2 regions of the Peribacillus sp. NPDC097224 genome follow, and region 1 is predicted to be linked to the other one. Evidence: riboswitches for the same ligand, from Rfam matches in the RefSeq annotation. Region 1 holds a riboswitch; the other holds the start of a gene.
What was found. Region 1 has a riboswitch for lysine ahead of ACIQXR_RS16960 (aspartate kinase). Riboswitches for the same ligand answer to the same signal wherever they lie in the genome.
Positions count from the first base shown of each region.

Region 2: linked by a shared signal. The riboswitch ahead of ACIQXR_RS04480 (amino acid permease) and the one ahead of ACIQXR_RS16960 (aspartate kinase) in region 1 are both predicted to bind lysine.

Region 1 covers NZ_JBIWDK010000009.1:86,845-91,281, forward strand. Annotated here, with positions in the region: gene trxA (thioredoxin) at 21-335, shown strand; gene uvrC (excinuclease ABC subunit UvrC) at 435-2,207, shown strand; lysine riboswitch at 2,269-2,446, shown strand; gene ACIQXR_RS16960 (aspartate kinase) at 2,535-3,767, shown strand; gene ACIQXR_RS16965 (DUF3899 domain-containing protein) at 3,875-4,225, opposite strand.
Region 2 covers NZ_JBIWDK010000002.1:178,275-182,711, reverse strand. Annotated here, with positions in the region: gene ACIQXR_RS04485 (glycoside hydrolase family 13 protein) at 1-866, shown strand, start outside; gene ACIQXR_RS04480 (amino acid permease) at 914-2,365, opposite strand; lysine riboswitch at 2,463-2,645, opposite strand; gene ACIQXR_RS04475 (LacI family DNA-binding transcriptional regulator) at 2,876-3,838, opposite strand; gene ACIQXR_RS04470 (hypothetical protein) at 4,086-4,385, opposite strand; gene ACIQXR_RS04465 (helix-turn-helix transcriptional regulator) at 4,385-4,437, opposite strand, start outside.

The DNA.
Region 1 (4,437 bases):
ATTTTAGGAGGATAAAATATATGGCTATCGTAAATTCAACTGATCAAACATTCACAGCAGATACTAATGAAGGTGTCGTTCTTGTAGACTTTTGGGCTCCATGGTGTGGACCATGCAAAATGATCGCTCCTGTTCTTCACGAGTTAGATGAAGAAATTGGCGACAAAGCAAAAATCGTAAAAGTGGACGTTGATGAAAACCAAGAAACAGCTGGAAAATTCGGCGTTATGAGCATCCCTACTTTAATCGTTCTTAAAGACGGTGAAGTTGTGGATAAAGTGGTTGGATTCCAACCGAAGGAAGCTCTTGCTGAACTTCTTGCTAAACACGCTTAATTTGAATGAAGGAAGAGCTTCAGGTCTACGGACTTGAAGCTTTTTTTTGTATCTTGATATATAATTGATTGTAGAATGGGAGAACAGGAGGCTGAATGCATGAATCAACGGATAAAGAATAAACTTGCCCTTCTCCCTGATCAGCCTGGTTGTTATTTAATGAAGGATCGTCAGGGAACGATCATTTATGTTGGCAAGGCGAAAGTATTGAAAAACCGTGTCCGCTCATATTTCACGGGCTCACATGATGGGAAAACATTCAGGCTCGTAAATGAAATCGAGGATTTCGAGTATATCGTTACCTCCTCCAATATCGAGGCGCTTATTTTAGAACTGAATTTAATCAAAAAACACGATCCAAAATATAACGTCATGTTGAAGGATGACAAGACCTACCCATTCATCAAGTTGACGGCTGAAAAACACCCGCGTTTGATCATCACGAGAAAAGTCAAAAAAGATAAAGGGAAATACTTTGGTCCTTATCCCAATGCTTTTGCGGCCAATGAAACGAAAAAACTTCTGGATCGGATCTATCCATTAAGGAAATGTAATACGCTTCCAGACCGTGTCTGCCTATATTACCACCTTGGCCAGTGCTTGGCCCCTTGTGTATATGATGTAGAGGAACGGGAATATAAGCAAATCGTCGATGATATTAACCGATTTTTAAATGGCGGTCATACCGAGATAAAGAAAGAACTCACGGAAAAAATGCTTGAAGCCTCTGAAATGCTCGATTTTGAACGGGCGAAGGAATATCGGGATAAAATTGCCCACATCGAGATTACAATGGAAAAACAGAAAATGATGACGACTGATTTCATTGACAGGGACGTATTCGGTTTTGCCTATGATAAAGGGTGGATGTGCGTACAAGTATTTTTTGTGCGACAAGGGAAACTGATTGAAAGAGATGTTTCGCTCTTTCCGGTCTACGATGAACCGGAACAGGAGCTTCTTACGTATCTCGGACAGTTTTATGAAAAGGCCAATCACTTTAAGCCAAAAGAGATATTGTTGCCGGAGTCTGTTGATGCCGAGCTGGCGGAGAGCTTGCTTGGTGTAAAAACGCTTCATCCGAAAAGGGGCGCGAAAAAGGATATGCTGCAATTGGCAAATAAAAACGCCTCCATCGCCCTTCAAGAGAAGTTCTCATTAATTGAACGGGATGAAGAAAGAACGATCAAGGCAGTGGAGAATTTAGGGGATAAGTTAGGCATCTACACTCCACATCGTATCGAGGCTTTTGATAACTCGAATATTCAAGGAAGTGATCCTGTATCTGCTTTGGTCGTTTTCATTGATGGCAAGCCGGAAAAGCGGGAGTATCGAAAGTATAAAATTAAAACGGTGAAAGGGCCTGATGATTACGAATCGATGCGTGAAGTTGTCCGAAGAAGATATTCACGCGTCTTAAAAGATGGCCTTCCACTTCCTGACTTGATCATCATCGATGGAGGGAAAGGACATGTGGAGGCCGTTCGGGACATTTTGGAAAATGAACTCGGTCTCGATATTCCGCTTTCTGGCCTTATTAAGGATGAAAAACACAGGACATCCCAATTGATGATTGGAAACCCGCTCGAACTGATTCCACTTGATTCGCGAAGTCAGGAATTTTACTTGCTACAAAGAATCCAAGATGAAGTGCATCGGTTCGCGATTACCTTCCATCGCCAGCTTCGTGGGAAAAATGCCATTCATTCACTTCTGGATGATATTCCAGGTGTAGGTGAGAAAAGAAGAAAGCAGCTGTTACGGCATTTCGGGTCATTGAAAAAAATGAAAGAGGCCTCAGTCGAACAGATAATCGAAGCGGGAATGCCTAAAAATGTAGCGGATGGAATCTTTAGAAAATTACAAGAATGACCTTGCGAGTGTCTTTTTCCTATGCTATGCTTAAAAGGGATTTTTAAACAAGACAATTTAAAGTGCTGATAGAGGTGCGGAATTCAATAGTAAAAACCTAGAGAAGTATGAGCTTCAATGAAGGGTTTTGAAAGGGAATGACGCCGAAGGAAAACAAGACTCATACCTTGTTTTTCTGGTCTGACCATTTAAAAGATGGCAGATTGTCAGGGTTGATACCTTGGAGAGCTATCTCACTGTGATTACTGAACGGATACGTAACCACAGCAATGAGATATTCTCATTGCTTTTTTTATTGCCTAAAAAAGATAGAGAGGGTGCATGAGAATGGCACTGATTGTACAAAAATTTGGCGGTACTTCTGTAGGGAGTGTCGAGAAAATCAAACATGTCGCTAATCGTGTAATCGAGGAAGCTGAAAAAGGTAATGACGTCGTTGTCGTTGTTTCGGCAATGGGGAAGACAACGGATGAATTGGTTTCCATGGCAAGAGATATTTCCGCATCCCCTAGTAAGAGGGAAATGGATATGTTATTGACGACCGGGGAACAAGTTACGATTGCCTTGTTAACGATGGCATTGGTGGAAAAGGGGCATGAAGCCGTATCCTTTACGGGCTGGCAGGCTGGGATGCAGACAGAGTCCGTTCACGGAAATGCGCGAATTTTAAATATCGATGCTTCCAGAATTCAAGCGCAGTTACAAGCAAAAAAGATCGTCATCGTTGCCGGTTTTCAAGGAATGGATGAACATGGGGAAATCACGACATTGGGTCGGGGCGGTTCCGATACAACGGCGGTTGCCATAGCCGCAGCACTACACGCAAACCGATGCGATATTTATACCGATGTAACCGGTGTTTTCACAACAGATCCACGCTACATAAAAAACGCCAGGAAATTAACATCCGTATCTTATGACGAAATGTTGGAGCTGGCCCATTTAGGGGCTGGGGTCCTGCACCCACGGGCCGTTGAATATGCAAAAAACTATCAAATCTCGCTTGAAGTCCGTTCAAGCTTAGAAAAAGAATCTGGGACCATCATTGAGGAGGAAGCGAATATGGAAGAGAATTTAATTGTACGGGGTATTGCTTTTGAGGATAGCATCACAAGAGTTACAGTGAACGGCTTGCCTCGGTCACTTGGTGTATTATCCACGATTTTCACGACACTGGCGAAAAATCACATAAATGTAGATATCATCATCCAGAGCATGACATCAGAAGATACGACCAATCTCTCTTTCTCTATTAAAAGCGAAGATACAAAAGCAGCTTTAATGGTTCTTGAAAACAATAAAAGCCAGTTGGAATTTGATGGTATAGAAACGGAAGGCGAGTTGGCTAAAGTCTCTATCGTCGGTTCAGGAATGGTTTCCAATCCCGGAGTGGCCGCAGAGATGTTTGAAGTCATGGCGAATACAGGGATCCAAGTGAAAATGGTCAGCACTTCGGAAATCAAAGTTTCTACCGTCGTAAACGAAAAGGAAATGGTCAAAGCGGTCGAAGCGCTTCACGAGGCGTTCAAACTGGGACAGCACGCCAAAGTCCTTGCCTGATTGATTAAAACTGATGAAAAGATGTACCTAATGCTTTTATAAAGAAAAAGGGCACCTAAAAAAAGGTTGCCCTTTTTCGGTGCCCGGACTCTATGGAAAGATTAAGATTAAAGATAATAGACGGCTAGAGAGAGTAGCAGGATGCAAAATAGGATAAGACCTACGACAAGGGTGAAGGAAGAGGAAAGGGAGATGATATCGGAAAGTTTAGGGATGTCTTCTTTTTCCTCCCCTACATGCTGATTTTGTATTTGGAATACTCTCCGGAAACTATAAAAGACTACGTCGAAAAATCCTCGTTGGACGACGAAAGTAACCAATGCTAGAAGAATCAGTCCTCCACTGATGTAAAAGGTCATATTAATAAAATTCAATAGAGAGAGAGCTTGATGGAATATAAGGGATAACAAAATGGATAGCACGATACCAAATCCCGTACCTATAAGTATTTTTTTCATTCTTTTTACCTCGATTTTCTTTTTATAAGTATATCAAAAACACTAAATAAACAAAAATGATTTTTTGAAATAGTTTGAAAAAACGATAGGGGAAAACATAATAGTATTCTAAAAAATCCGATAAAACGCCGTAAGCAGCACTTTAAAGCCTTAAAGTAGTAAAAACCTAGGTTTTCCTTGGTTTTTGACCATTTTTAATTTTTTAGAAATAA
Region 2 (4,437 bases), on a different contig from region 1:
GTGGGGAATTACATATGGTCTTCCAATTTGAACATATGGATATAGGGGGAGGACCGGAAGGAAAATGGAATAATGAAAAATGGGATCTGAGCGATTTAAAAGGGATTCTCTCAAAATGGCAATATGGGTTGGAAGAGGTAGGTTGGAACAGTTTGTACTGGAATAACCATGACCAGCCAAGAGTTGTATCAAGATTCGGAGATGATGGGGAGTATCGGGTGGAAAGTGCGAAGATGCTTGCTGCTTGTCTTCATATGTTAAAGGGGACACCCTATATCTACCAGGGGGAAGAGCTGGGAATGACCAATATCGCTTTTGAAAGCATAGAAGAGTATCGTGACATAGAAACGATGAATTCCTATGAAGAATTAGTGAATACGTATGGATGGTCAAAAGAAAAGATGATGGCTGCCATTCATGCACGTAGTCGAGATAATGCGCGAACACCCATGCAGTGGAATGATGGACGGAATGCGGGATTCACGACAGGAACTCCATGGATCGGCGTGAATGCCAACTACCCGGAAATCAATGCAGAGAAGGCCTATAATGATCATCAATCCATTTTTCATTTTTATAAAAAGCTCATTCAATTACGTAAACAACATGACATTATCGTATATGGTCGTTTTGATTTACTTTGTCCGGATGATGAACAGATTTTTGCCTATACGAGGACGCTAGGTGAGGAAAAGGTGCTTGTGCTATGCAACTTTAAGGGACAAGAAGCGACTTTGACGATACCGACGGCGTTACATTCATTAAAGGCTACCCTGTTGATCGGCAATTATGAGCAGGAGGAAAGCGACACGGTCTCCAGTGAACCGTTGCGTCCATATGAATGCCGTGTCTACCTTTTGAAATAAGAAAAGACCTGAACTTCTCTGTTGAAGAGAGATTCAGGTCCTTTTTTTTATTTCACTTTTAGATCACATTCCTCAAGGGGAATGATTTTGGATTTATGTTTAATTTTATATCCGAGCCAGAGAACGAAGAACAAAAGAAGACCAATGTAGGAAACAAACATGGAGTTCCAATCAATTCCGTCTGTGCTGAAAGCTTGATAGCCTTGTCCAAGGATGATGAAGAGGCAAAGGACAAGCGCAAAAACCGGACCGAACGGAAAGGTTCTTGAACGGTATGGGAGGTCATTTAAATCCAGACCTTGAGCGATATAAGCTTTTCGGAATCGATAGTGGGCAAGGGCAATCCCGACCCATGTGACGAAACCAGCCATACCGGAAGCGTTCAGTAACCAAATATACACGACTCCATCCCCGAAGAAGGAAGCCAAGAAAGCAAGACATCCGACTAAAGAAGTCACGATAAGAGCATTTACAGGTACGCCTCTTTTATCAAGCTTGCCAAGGAACTTCGGTGCTTTTCCGTCACGTGCTAAATCCCATAGCATACGGGTTGAGGCATACATGCCAGAGTTACCAGCTGAAAGTACGGATGTTAAAATGACTGCGTTCATGACAGCAGCGGCAAAGGCAAGGCCTGCGCGTTCAAAAACCAGCGTAAATGGACTGACGGCAACATCTTCACTTAGTAAACGTGCATCCGTGAAAGGAATGATCATTCCTATGACAAAGATTGCTAGGATATAGAATAAGATAATGCGCCAAAAAACGGATTTGATCGCCCTAGGGATGTTTTTCTCAGGATCTTCACTTTCTCCAGCGGTTACTCCAAGCAATTCCGTTCCTTGGAAGGAGAAGCCAGCTGCCATGAAGACTCCTAGAATGGTAAAGAAGCCTCCATTAAATGGCCCATCACCCATGGTGAAATTAGAAAAACCAATCGGATCATTTCCGCCCATGATGCCAAAAATGATTAAAAAACCAGTAATTAAGAAGATAATGACGGTCACGATTTTAATCATTGCAAACCAATATTCGGCTTCGCCAAAGCCCTTAACGGACATATAGTTAATTAAGAACATGATGAGTAATGCAACGGCACTCCAAATGAATGATGGAGTATCCGGGAACCAAAATTTCATGATCAGGACAACGGCCGCCAATTCAGCTGCTATTGTGATGGCCCAGTTATACCAATAATTCCACCCAATCGCAAAACCGAAAGAGGGATCGACGAATTTGGATGCATAAACGCGGAACGAACCGGCAACTGGCATATAAGCAGCCATCTCGGCAAGGCTTGTCATTAAATAAAAAACCATGGCGCCAATTACCGCATAAGCAACTAATGCACCACCGGGGCCAGCCGTATGAATGGCACCACCACTCGCTAAAAATAGTCCGGTGCCGATTGTTCCACCTAGAGATATCATCATAAGGTGCCTAGCTTTCAGACTCCTTTTCAGTTCAGTAGGATTTGAATTTTGTTGTTGATTTTTCAATTGATGTTACACTCCTTTTTATGGGAAGGGGACGGAATATAAAAAAAACAGCAGTCGAAAAAGATCGACGGCTGTATATAGATACCCGTTTAATCCTTCCGAAGATAGCTCCCCACGTTTTATGAAAACGTGACAGTGATGTTCCTGTTCGAAAACATCGCCAGCCCAGAAATACAAGGAATATTTCTACACTTCGGCAACTTATCCTTTCATACGGAGTCGTCAACTTTCCTGAATCTCGTCCGTGTTACTTTTATAAGCCGCAGCCTCTAACTCATCGGTAAATGAGGAAGTATTCAATTCGTACTGTTAATAACGCGAATTTTAAATGGTGACATACAGTTGGTGAGTCACCGAGTGAAATTTGCTATATTAAAATTATAAAATATTCCTCTAGAGAGCGCAATGTTTATTTTTCAAGTATCTTTTTCCCTAATTAGACATGAATCAAACCATTTCGCGCTCAAATGGATAATATAGGTGAATAATAAAATCAAATAATTCTGACTATTATACACTTTTTCGCGTTATAAGGCTGAAACCTAGCTTTACATGTTTGATCGTGGCGGGATCTTCAAAAAGGTCAACAGCCATTCTCCCAATCGAATCCAAGGGCAGGGATATGGTCGAGATGTCCAGCATTTCGCTGATACTATCGTTATTGAAACCGAGGATAGCGACGTCTTCAGGTATCTTCACTCCCGCTTTTTGGGCGGAAATGATGAAGCCAGCTGCCGTATCATCGTTCGTTATAATGATGGCCTCCGGCTTATCCTGCATGGCGACCCATTCTTGAAAGGCCCTTTCTCCGTCTTTGATATAGTAACTGCCTTCAAAGAGCCATTCCTCTTTACTGATAAAATGATGTTTTTTCATGCTATCTTGAAACGCTTTTATCCGAAGTGAACTATTCCTGCTCTTTTTTCGCCCAAGGCTATAGCCTATTTTCTTATATCCCTTGTTTACCAAGTAGTCGAGGGCTGAGGAAAAGGCGGCATAATGGTCGATGCTGATCGAAGAAAATTCTGACTGCGATGTATCTTCACATAAGATAATCGGACCGTAGACATGATACTCCAAGAGCACTTTCATTTCTGAGATTCTAGAACAGACGATGATGCCATCGAGTTGCTTCATTTGTAACATTTTCAGTGCTTGGATTTCTTTCTCTCTTTCATATTGTGTTTGGAAGATGACAATATGGTAACCAAGGACATTTGCTTGTTTATTAATTCCCTGGATGATTGCTCCGTAATAGGGGTGATTGGTGTATGGAATGATGACGCCAATCAGATGAGTCTTGCCTTTCGAAAGATGGATGGCGTTGATATTTCTCGTATAGTTCAATTGCTCGATGGCCTTTAGTACACTCTTTCTCTTTTCCTCACTTACATAAGGATGGTTATTCATCACGCGAGATACGGTCGTAATCGATACACCTGCATATTCAGCGATTTTTTTTATGTTCGTCATTAGATCACCATTTTTCGTTTTTTACAGTCTACCCTATGAAACCCATTTCAGAGCAAGAGAACGAAAGCATAAAGGGGAAATGCCTTCATGCTGGGACTTGTTCTGGTATGGGTTTCATCCTTTAAGATTAATAAAAGTCTTGAAGGAGGGATGAAGATGTTAACGACTTTGCTTTGTTTGATCGTGCTTTGCGGGATTGAGTTGGGGTTAGCTTATCTAGCAGTAAAATTCGAAGCAAAAAAATGATTTAAAGCTTTGCTTCATAATAAAAAACGGAAATCGCCCATGACCCGAGATGAAGAAGTAAGAGAATACCTAGAACAGGGGCAACAGAGAGTTTTACGCCAAAAAATAATAAGAAGAAAAAGATATAGATCCCAAAAAGGGTGAAAAACCAGCTGGTTGCCCGTGCTTTAGTTCGGATGAGGTCAAATCGTTCATCCAATCCCCGTCGCTTGGCAGCGGCACGGCGACCTCCCCTTAATCCAGCCAGCCCTCCGATGATGCCAAGGGTACTTCCTAAAAAAGCCCACCAGTTAAAATCCATTACATTTCCTCCTCCTCAAATAGAAATATATCCTCAATGGTCAAATCGAACA